Regions from separate parts of the Streptomyces sp. NPDC021100 genome, predicted to be linked through region 3. Evidence: riboswitches for the same ligand, from Rfam matches in the RefSeq annotation. Region 3 holds a riboswitch; each other region holds the start of a gene.
The links. A riboswitch is a leader RNA that binds a small molecule or an ion and turns the genes downstream of it on or off. The one in region 3 is predicted to bind cyclic di-AMP.
Positions count from the first base shown of each region.

Region 1: linked by a shared signal. The riboswitch ahead of ACH4PU_RS17340 (transglycosylase family protein) and the one ahead of ACH4PU_RS05640 (C40 family peptidase) in region 3 are both predicted to bind cyclic di-AMP.
Region 2: linked by a shared signal. The riboswitch ahead of ACH4PU_RS28935 (M23 family metallopeptidase) and the one ahead of ACH4PU_RS05640 (C40 family peptidase) in region 3 are both predicted to bind cyclic di-AMP.

Region 1 covers NZ_JBIRQH010000008.1:102,434-105,869, reverse strand. The annotation lists gene ACH4PU_RS17350 (cytochrome P450) at 1-192, shown strand, start outside; gene ACH4PU_RS17345 (transglycosylase family protein) at 344-1,495, shown strand; cyclic di-AMP (ydaO/yuaA leader) riboswitch at 1,756-1,935, shown strand; gene ACH4PU_RS17340 (transglycosylase family protein) at 1,940-2,680, shown strand; gene eno (phosphopyruvate hydratase) at 3,432-3,436, shown strand, end outside.
Region 2 covers NZ_JBIRQH010000020.1:64,771-68,206, reverse strand. The annotation lists gene ACH4PU_RS28940 (M16 family metallopeptidase) at 1-1,348, shown strand, start outside; cyclic di-AMP (ydaO/yuaA leader) riboswitch at 1,573-1,729, shown strand; gene ACH4PU_RS28935 (M23 family metallopeptidase) at 1,743-2,549, shown strand; gene ACH4PU_RS28930 (GntR family transcriptional regulator) at 2,874-3,436, shown strand, end outside.
Region 3 covers NZ_JBIRQH010000002.1:441,881-445,316, forward strand. The annotation lists gene ACH4PU_RS05625 (hypothetical protein) at 1-136, opposite strand, end outside; gene ACH4PU_RS05630 (YchJ family protein) at 462-866, shown strand; gene ACH4PU_RS05635 (GNAT family N-acetyltransferase) at 848-1,363, opposite strand; gene ACH4PU_RS05640 (C40 family peptidase) at 1,518-1,991, opposite strand; cyclic di-AMP (ydaO/yuaA leader) riboswitch at 1,998-2,149, opposite strand; gene ACH4PU_RS05645 (endo alpha-1,4 polygalactosaminidase) at 2,330-3,412, opposite strand; gene ACH4PU_RS05650 (spherulation-specific family 4 protein) at 3,382-3,436, opposite strand, start outside.

The sequences.
Region 1 (3,436 bases), on a different contig from region 3:
CATTACTGCCTCGGGGCGCCGCTGGCGCGGCTGGAGGGCCGGACGGCGCTCGCGACGTTGCTGCGACGCCTCCCCGACCTGCGGCTTTCCGCTGATCCGGCCGATCTCAGATGGCGCGGCGGGCTCATCATGCGGGGCCTGCGGACCCTGCCCGTGGCCTTCTCTCCGGAGCCCGGGCAGACGGGCACATGACTATACGTCAACTCGGCTTGACCATTGCACGGCGCTGATCGCGGTGGGTTGTGGCGCCTGAGGGCCGTGGCTATCTTCTGCCGTCATATTCAGCAGCCACACGATCGGCGGCGGTCAGCAGCCGGTCGGCAGCAATATGAGAGGTGATCGCATGCTCTCCGGGAAAGGCCGACATCGCCGTCCCCGTCAACTGCCCGCCGTGGTCGTCGCCGCGGGCGTGACGGGCGCCGGGATCGCCATGCCCCTGCTCGGTGCCACCACCGCCGACGCCGCGGACGCCCCCACCTGGGACCGCGTCGCCCAGTGCGAGAGCGGCGGCCTGTGGAGCGCGGACACGGGCAACGGGTTCTACGGCGGACTGCAGCTCACCCCCGACATGTGGAAGCAGTACGGCGGAACGGAGTTCGCGCCGCGCCCCGACCAGGCCAGCCGCGCCCAGCAGATCGCCGTCGCCCAGCGGATCCTCGAAGCCCGCGGCCCGTACGCCTGGCCCGCCTGCGCGGTGAAGTCCGACCTGGCCAAGGACGGCCGTGCGCCGGAGGTCAACCCGGGCATGCCGCACGACGCGGTCGAGGGGTCGTCGCACGCGCCGGCTTCCGGGACGTCCGGGAAGACCGACTCCGACCGGTCGCGGGACACGTCGTCCGACAAGGCCGACGGCAAGACCGAGGGCACGACCGACAAGAAGGCCGACGGGAAGTCGTCCGACAAGGCCTCCGGGAAGACGTCGGACACCTCCGCCGGGAAGGACGCCTCCTCCGAGCGGCCGACGACCGGCGACAAGGGCGGGAAGGCCGGCGAGCACGGCACCACCGGCAACTCCGGTACCACCGATGCCTCCGGTAAGCCGGGCCGGCCGGAGAAGCCGTCCGGTGACGACCGCGACACGTCCACCGGCTCGTCCGCCGGCGGCAAGCACCGCAAGCCGGCCGGTGACGCCACGGACACCGCGGCCGACGGGCAGAAGACCGGCCGGGACGGCGGCGCTGACTCCGGAACGTCCGCCTCCGGCACGACGGATGAGCGCACGAGCGCCGGCGCGGACGACGCCGGCACCGGCAAGCACCGCGCGGAGCCGTCCGGTTCCGGCGGGGAACGCGCCTCGCGCGGCGCCGAGCGCGGGCGCGCGGACGCGTCCGCCGTGCACGACTACACCGTGCGCCCCGGTGACAACCTGTCAGAGATCGCGGAGCAGCACCGGGTCGAGGGCGGCTGGCACCGCGTGTACCAGGACAACAAAAAGGTCGTCGGGGGCGATCCGGACCTTATTCACCCCGGTCAGCAGCTCGAACTGAAGAAGTAGCGGGGAAGTTCGCGTCGAATGTCCGTTCCGGATGAAAGTGAGACATGGGTCTCGTTGACATCCGCGCGGAGACGGCTCGTCAGAAACCCGTGAAACCACCTTCACCTGCGGAAACAGTGGGTTCCCCGGGGTGGGTGGAGCAGACGGTGGCTGAAAAGGAGGGTTTGAACCCGTCGGCCGTCTGTGCTTACCGTCGTCATCGCTCGCCATCGCGAGCACCACGGTCGTCACGCCGAATCCTGCCGGCGGCCGGGGGAGTCGTCGCGCAAGCGCCGTAGGCAGGAGCGGGGGAACCACGGTAGGTCGCCGGAACGGTTCATCGGTCAACGACCGACGTACCGGAACGGCTTGGGGTGAAGCCTGGTGAGCGCAAGCCACCGGGCCGGGCAACTCACGCCCGAACCCGACAGCTCACCTCGTAGGCGCCGGTGAGGAAACCGAGTCATGTCCAAGGGCAAGCACCGTCGTCCGAACAAGGCCGTCCGCATCGCCACGCTCGCGGGTGTCACCGGCGCCGCAGTCGCCGCCCCGCTGATGATGGCCACGTCCGCCCACGCCGCCTCCGTGCAGACCTGGGACCGCGTGGCCCAGTGCGAGTCCGGCGGCAACTGGTCGATCAACACCGGCAACGGCTACTACGGCGGCCTGCAGTTCTCGCAGTCCTCGTGGGCGGCCATGGGCGGTACCCAGTACGCTCCGCGCGCCGACCTCGCCAGCAAGGGCCAGCAGATCCTGGTCGCCGAGAAGCTGCTCGCCGCCCAGGGCCCCGGCGCCTGGGGCTGCGCCGGCGAGGGCGGCCTGACCCGCGGTGGCGGTTCCCCGGACGTCGACACCTCCGGCTCCGGCAAGGTCGTCTCCAAGTCGGCCTCCGGCCAGCGTGCGACGGGCCAGAGCCACGCCGACCGCAGCGAGCGCAAGGCGGCGCCGAAGCACGCCGCTCCGCAGCGGGAGGCCGACGAGGCCCCGGCCGCGCCGGCCGCCAAGCCGGCCGCGCCGAAGCACGCCGCGCCGAAGACCGTCAAGATGGGCGACGGGGAGTACCAGGTCAAGGAAGGCGACACCCTCGCCAAGATCGCCGAGGCCAAGAAGGTCAAGGGCGGCTGGGAGAAGCTCTACGACCGCAACAAGGACGTCGTGGAGAGCGCCGACCTCATCTTCCCCGGCCAGAAGCTGCACCTCAGCTGAGGCTGAGGGGTCTTCCGGGGGCGTGTGCCGTACGCGGCCGGGCCCCCGGCCGAGGCCCTGACCGGGGCCCCGCGGCCGGGCGGCGCGTACCGCCGCCCGTACCGCCGGCGTTCCCGGTGCGGCACCCGACCACCGGCCCGGGCCCCCTTCCCGGGCCGCAGCGGAACCGCCCCGCTCTGATGCGATCGATCCCCCCCCGAGCCGCATCGGAGCGGGGCTTCGCCGTGCCCGGGCGCGCGTCGGGTCCGGTGCGCGTCAGGCCGGGGCGCGGACCGCGTTCCGGGGCGCGAAGGCGTGCTCGGGCGCGGGCCGTTCCGGGGCGCGACTGTTCCCGGAGGCATACCGTTCCGAGGCGCGAAACGCCCCGGGCGCGTACCGTTCCGAGGCGCGGGGGCACTGTCGGACGCGCACCCTCCCGGGCCGTGAACCGCTCCCGAGCGCGCGCCGTTTCCGCGCGCCCGGCGGCCGCCCCGCGCGCCGGCCGCCCCACCCGGCCCCACCCGGCCACGTACGGATGCGCCTCCCCCGCCCCGCCCGGTCCCGCCCGCCGTCCGGTTCCCGAATCGGTTCCGCACCGGGTTCCCGCACCGGTTCCCCCTTGAGCGAACAGCTCGCCCATTCGCCCTTGATCTCGGCGTTTGTGCCATTTTTCCGGCGGGGTGGCGCTCCGGGGGCGGGTGGACCCTCCGGCGCCCGTTAGGCTCGTGCTGCAGAACGCTGGAGTACCCAGACACACACGAAGGAGACCCTCGTGCC
Region 2 (3,436 bases), on a different contig from region 3:
CCTGCCGGGCACGGCCACCCCGTGGAACTTCCCGGCCCCCGGCCGCGACCGGCTGCCCAACGGCCTGACCGTGCTGCGCTGCCACCGCCCCGGCCAGCAGGTCGTCGCCGTCGAGGTCAGCCTCGCCGCGCCGCTGGAGGCCGAGCCGGCCGGCCTGGAGGGCGTGGCCACGATCATGGCCCGCGCCTTCTCCGAGGGCACGGACAAGCTCAGCGCCGAGGACTTCACGGCCGAACTGGAGCGCTGCGGCGCCACCCTGGACGCCCACGCCGACCACCCCGGCGTACGGCTCTCCCTGGAGGTCCCCGCCTCCCGGCTGGTCAAGGCGCTGGGCCTGCTCGCCGACGCCCTGCGCGCCCCGGCCTTCCCCGACAACGAGGTCGAGCGCCTCGTCCGCAACCGCCTGGACGAGATCCCGCACGAGCTCGCCAACCCGGCCCGCCGGGCCGCCATGGCGCTCTCCGCCGAGCTCTTCCCGGCCGACTCGCGGATGTCCCGGCCCCGGCAGGGCACGGAGGAGACCGTCGAGCGCATCGACGCCGCCTCCGTACGGGCCTTCTACGAGGCGCACGTCCGCCCGGCCACCGCCACTGCGGTGATCGTGGGCGACCTGACCGGCGTCGACCTGGACCAGGCCCTGGCCGACACTCTCGGCGCCTGGACGGGCTCCCCGGCCGAGCCCCGGCCCGTCCCGCCCGTCTCCGCCGACGACACCGGCCGCGTCGTCATCGTGGACCGCCCGGGCGCCGTCCAGACGCAGCTGCTCATCGGCCGCGTCGGCGCCGACCGGCACGACAGCGTCTGGCCCGCCCAGGTGCTCGGCACGTACTGCCTCGGCGGCACGCTGACCTCCCGTCTGGACCGCGTGCTGCGCGAGGAAAAGGGCTACACCTACGGCGTCCGCTCGTTCGGCCAGGTGCTGCGCTCCGCCCCCGACGGCACCGGCATCGCGATGCTCGCCATCAGCGGCTCCGTGGACACCCCCAACACCGGTCCGGCGCTGGCGGACCTGTGGACGGTGCTGCGCACCCTCGCCGCCGAGGGGCTGACGGACGCCGAGCGCGACGTCGCCGTGCAGAACCTGGTGGGTGTCGCGCCGCTCAAGTACGAGACGGCGGCGGCCGTCGCGGGCACGCTGGCCGACCAGGTCGAGCAGTACCTCCCGGACGACTTCCAGGCCCGGATGTACGAACGCCTCGCGCAGACCGGGACGGTGGAGGCCACCGCGGCCGTCGTGAACGCCTTCCCGGCCGACCGCCTGGTCACCGTGCTGGTCGGGGACGCCGCGGAGATCGCCGAGCCCGTCCGGGCGCTTGGCATCGGCGAGGTGACGGTCGTTTCCGCCTGACGGAAGCTCAAGCCTCCGCATGCGCCCCGGCGCACGCGCGGGGGCGGAGAGGCGCGTGGGCCCTTCGGGGGCCACGCGCCTCCGTTATGCCCGATTTATAGGAGCGGTTGCACCATCCTTCTGTGGCGTGCGTCACTAAAACGGGGTTCCGTTTGCCGTTCGAATCTGACGACGATTAGCTTCATGGCGGCAGCCCGTCGGATCGGAGCCGCAACCGCGGCCCCGGGCAGCCATCGCCGAGTCCCCGTACGGCGCGAGCCAGGGGAGCCGGGGAACCACATGTTCCCTGGGGTGAATCGGGTCCCTCTCCGGAGGGAACCGTAGGAGACCTTCCTGCTCCGAACCCGTCAGCTAACCCGGTAGGCGAGAGGGAAGGAAAGGAACAGCCGCAACCATGGCGTTCACCCGTGCCACCGGGAAGCACCGTCGTCCGAGCCGTGCCGTGCGAGTCGGCGCCAACGTCGCCGGCATAGCCACCCTGAGCGCCGCGGGCGTCGTCGCCGGTGTCGCCGCTCCGGCCTTCGCCGCCTCTCCGGAGGAGGCGCCCCGCGTGCAGGACACCGGCCTCACCCAGGCCGTCGTCATCTCCGACCACGTGGCCGACAGCGTGGACGAGCAGGCCCAGATGCAGCGCGGCGTCGCCGAGCAGGACGCCGCCACCCAGAAGGCCGAGGACGCCGCCAAGGCGCAGGCCGCCCTGGTCAAGAAGCGCGCCGACGAGGCCAAGCGCAAGGCCGAGGCCGAGCGTGCCGAGAAGGCGCGCGCGGCCCGCGAGGAGGAGCGCAAGCGCCTCAACACCTTCGTGATGCCGATCGACGGTTCCTTCGTCTCCACCCAGTACCACGCCTCCAGCGGCCTGTGGTCCTCCGGCAGCCACACCGGCGTCGACTTCCACGCCGAGGAGGGCACCAGCGTTCACGCCGTGGGTGCCGGCACCGTCGTCGAGGCCGGCAACGGCGGCGCCTACGGCAACAACATCGTCATCAAGCACAACGACGGCACGTACACCCAGTACGGCCACCTCTCGTCGATCGGCGTCAGCGTGGGCCAGACCGTCACCCCCGGCCAGCAGATCGGCCTCTCCGGCTCCACCGGCAACGTCACCGGCCCGCACCTGCACTTCGAGGCCCGCACGGCGCCCACCTACGGCTCGGACATCGACCCGGTCGCGTACCTGCGCGCCCACGGCGTCGCCATCTGACCGCGGCCGTCCCCTTTTCTTCCGCCGAGCCCCGCCCGGACCACGCGTCCGCGGCGGGGCTTTCGGCCGTCCGGAGGCGGCGAAGCTTTCCCGCTCTCTCCACTCGGCCCCGCTCTCTTCACTCGGCTCCGTGCGCTCCACTCGGCTCCGTGCGCTCCGCTTGGCCAAATCATTTCCATGGTCTTCCGGCGGCCATCGGAATCCGCGCGGGATTGCCATAGAGTCGAGCGAATCCTGAAGAAGCGTCCCTCGCCCGCGGACCGTCGCTTTTACGCGAGGCCGCGTCGGGGTCGATCCGGAGGTCCGTCCAATGCGGGGACGTTTGTGAACGGCGGGACCGAAGCGGTTCCCGAGAGCCGCCGCGTTTCCGCGCAGGCGGTGTGCACGGCCATCCGCGACGACATCGTCTCCGGCGCCTTCCCGCCCGGCAGCCGGCTCATCGAGGAACTGCTCGCCCGCCGGTACGGCGTCTCGCGCGTCCCGGTCCGGGAGGCGCTCCGCACCCTGGCCTCCGAGGGCTTCGTGACCACGCGCCGGCACGCGGGCGCCTGCGTCGCCGAGCCGACCGAGCAGGAGGCGGCCGACCTGCTGGAGGTGCGGGCGCTGCTGGAGCCGCTGGGGGCCGCCCGGGCCGCGCAGCGGCGGACCGAGGCGCACCTGAAGGTGCTGCGCGGACTGGTCCGGCTGGGCCGGGAGCGCGCCCGCGCCGGGCAGCCGGGCGAGCTGTGCCCGCTGGGCGACTGGTTCGACGAGACGCTCGCCCAGGCGTCCGGCAGCCCCAGCCTGGGCGCGCTGCTCACCCAGGTGCGGCGCAAGATCGCCTGGATGTACGCGCCCGAGCCGCCCGCCCGGCCCGTGGAGACCTGGGAGACGCACGCCGCGCTGGT
Region 3 (3,436 bases):
CCCTCTCCGCCGTATCCACCGTCTCCGCCGCCGGGCGCTCCGGCGCCGGGTCCGCCGCGAGGGCCGGCCCGGCGACGGCCAGGACCAGCGAGCAGCAGGCCGCTAGGGCGATGGTGGTCGTTCTGCTGATGCGCATGCGGGCAACTCCCTCCAGGAACGTCCCTCATGGGGACGAGGCCCACGGTGTGCCGCGGCGCGGGGCCCCGCAACCGCTCGCCGGGACGGGGCGGGGCGCTTCCGCTGCGGCCCGCACCCGCTCTGACCTGCTCTCTTGACGCGGTCGGCCATTCTTGCCGGGGCCGGCGGGGCGTTCGGCCGGGAGGGTGCCCCGGTCCCGCCCCTTCCCGTTTCCTCCAGGGCTGCGCCCCGGACCCCCTTGTCGCGGCTCCGCGGGCGCGGGGGCTGGCCCCCGCAAGAAACGGGAAGGGGCGGGACCGGGGCACCCTCCCCGCCGGGGCACAATGCATCACGTGCCCCGAAACACCATCACCCCCACCACCCCCTGCCCCTGCGGCCTCCCCGCCGCCTACGGCGACTGCTGCGGCGCCTTCCACGAAGGCGCGAAGCAAGCCCCCACCGCCGAACGCCTCATGCGCTCCCGCTACAGCGCCTTCGTCGTGGGCGACGCCGCGTACCTCCTCCGCACCTGGCACTCCGCCACCCGCCCGCCGTCCCTCGACCTCGACCCGAAGGTCCGCTGGACGGGCCTGGAGATCCTGGCGACCTCGGCGGGCACCGCGTTCCACCAGGAGGGCACGGTGGAGTTCCGCGCCCACTGCGTGGTGCGGGGACAGGAGGACGCGCAGCACGAGCTGAGCCGCTTCGTCCGGGAGAACGGCGCCTGGGTCTACGTGGACGCCGCCTGAAGACGCTCCGGCTCCCAGTCGGTCTCGTAGAACCTCACCCGCTCGTCTTCCCCCGCGAGCCGCATCCCCGCCGCCGTCATGACGCGGTGGGACGGGACGTTGTCGTGGTCGGCGTCGCCCTTCACCCGCCGGACGCCCCGCGTCCGCGCCGACGCCAGGGCGGCGCGGAGCGCTTCGGAGGCGTACCCCTTCCCGCGCTCGGCGGGCAGCAGCCCGTAGCCGACGGTCACGGCCCCGTCCTCGTCGGCGGGCCCGTGGAAGTCCAGCCCGCCGACCACGCGCCCGTCCTCCCGGCGCCGTATCTCGTAGGCTCCCGGATGCCGCCCGGGCCCCTCCCGTTCCGCCGTCAGGAACCGCCGCGCGGCCTTCACGTCGTCGTCCTCCGGATACCCGGGTACCCAGTGCGGCAGCAGCTCCGGGTCCTCGGCGGCGATGTTCTCCGCCTCGGCGACGGTGAGGCGGTGCAGGATGAGCCGGGCTGTCACAAGGTCGTCCATGGCCCGACGGCTATCACCCGCCGACACGGGCCCGCATCGGTTTTTCGCCGTCCCCGCACCGGGACGTCGTCCCTCCGGGCGGCTCTCACCTGAAGGAGACGGGCCGGCGCCGCCGATGAGGCGCCGGCCCGAATGAGACATCAGGTGTCAGACGTCAGCGCACGCGGCCGTACCAGACGCTGTTGGACCAGATCTTCTCCAGGCGGACCTTCTTGCCGGTGCCGGGAGCGTGCCAGATCTTGTTTCCACCCGCGTAGATGCCCACGTGGTAGACGTTGCTGCCGGAGTGGAAGAACACCAGGTCGCCGACGGAGCGGGAGCCGCGCGAGATGTGCCGCGTGGCGTTGTACTGGTCGGCGGCGACGCGGGGGAGCTTCTTGCCGGCCTTCTTGAACGAGTAGAGCGTCAGGCCCGAGCAGTCGAAGCGGTTGGGGCCGGTGGCGCCCCACTGGTACGGGGAGCCGCTCTTGGACGCCGCGACCTTGACGGCCTGGGAGCCCGGGGTGGCCGCCTGGGCGTCCCCGGCCATGCCGGGGAGCAGGACGGACGCCGCGACAGTGGCGGCGGTGAGGGCCGATGCGGTTCCGGCCCGGGAGATGAGCGCGGGTATGCGAGGCAGCGCAGACATGCCGAGTAAGCCCTTCGTCATCCGCCTGCGAAAGATGACCTGTCGGGTTCGGGCTGACAAAGTTGCCCGGCCACCATGTGGCTTCACCCCTAGGACCACCGCCATCGTGGTCCGTCGTGCCTGGGTCTCCCGCTCCTGCCGATCCGCGTGTATCCGGTCCGCACCCGGAGCGGCGGCAGGACTCGGCGTCCGCCCGGGTGGCCCGCCTCTGTGACGGGTTCTTGGTTGTTCGGTGCATGATCCTGCACCATCCACCGGCGAAATCCGGTGCCGAAACGGCCGTCTGTGAGGTTCTTCACGCCGGCCGGAAGGTTTCATTCCGGCGGCTTGACCCCTTCTCAGCAGGGACGACGCCAGGAATTGAGACCGAGTTTCTTCTGCATGGAACTGAGCCCCAGATCCTTGGTCCGACCGCAGAACTCCCCCGGATCCAGCTTGTATTCGACGTGGAACACCGCCTTGCCGCGCTTCACGAAGGGCGACAGTTTGTCGCATTCGCGGAACTCGGCGCACTGTTCGTTCACGGCGAAGTCGAAGTCGCCGACGAGGTCCGGGATCTGGTCGAGGTCGTTCTTGAGACCGACGGACATTCCGCGGTCATGGGCGAGCCGTGCGATCAGGCGGTTGAACGCCAATTGGTGGGCGGCGGTGAGGGGGAAGCCCGTCTCGTTCCGGAACCCCTCGGTCAGGTCCGGTTCGACGGCGTCGAAGCCCTTCTTCCGGCACATGTCGAAACGTTCCGCCATGATCGGTTCGAGGACGTCGAGCCGCCGGATGTCCAGCCACTTCTCGCCCTTCCAGCCGTCGTTGTCCGCGCCGAGCACCGCCTCCGGGAACTTCTTCGCGTCGGGCCGCCAGTCCTCGTACGCGCCCACGTTGACGTAGCAGACGACCTTGCGGCCGTCGGCGTGCAGCCGTTCCACGGTCGCCGCGTCGTTCTCGAAGCCGTCGATGTCGTAGACGGGGACGTCCACCGAGGTGTCGACCTTCCCGTCGAGCTGCCACTGCCAGCGGGTGCCGGGGCGCGGCTGCCAGCGCGCCGCCCGGTCGGCGGGCTTCCCCGACGACGGGGCGGCGGATTCCGGTGTGGACGGGCCGGCGGACGGGGTGTCCCGGGACGGCGCCGGGCTCGTGCCGCGCCGGGGTTTCCCGGGCGCCGTGTCCCGGTGGCCGGGCCGGGGTTGCGCCGACGCGCTGGGCCTGCCGTCCCGCTCGGGCCCGTCGGCCTGGTCCTCGTCCTCCGAGCCCGACCCCGAGCAGCCGGCGGCGACGAGCAGGGCCGCGGCCGTCAACGCCCCGGCGCCCAGGGCCCGGCGGGCCCCGCGGCGCCGGGGGCCGCCCGGTTCCGGGCGTGCGGCTCCCAGACGGGTGGATGTCAGACGTGCGGATTTCAGGCGCTCGTCGGTGGTGCGGTCTGCCATGGGTTCTCTCCTGTTCCCGGCACC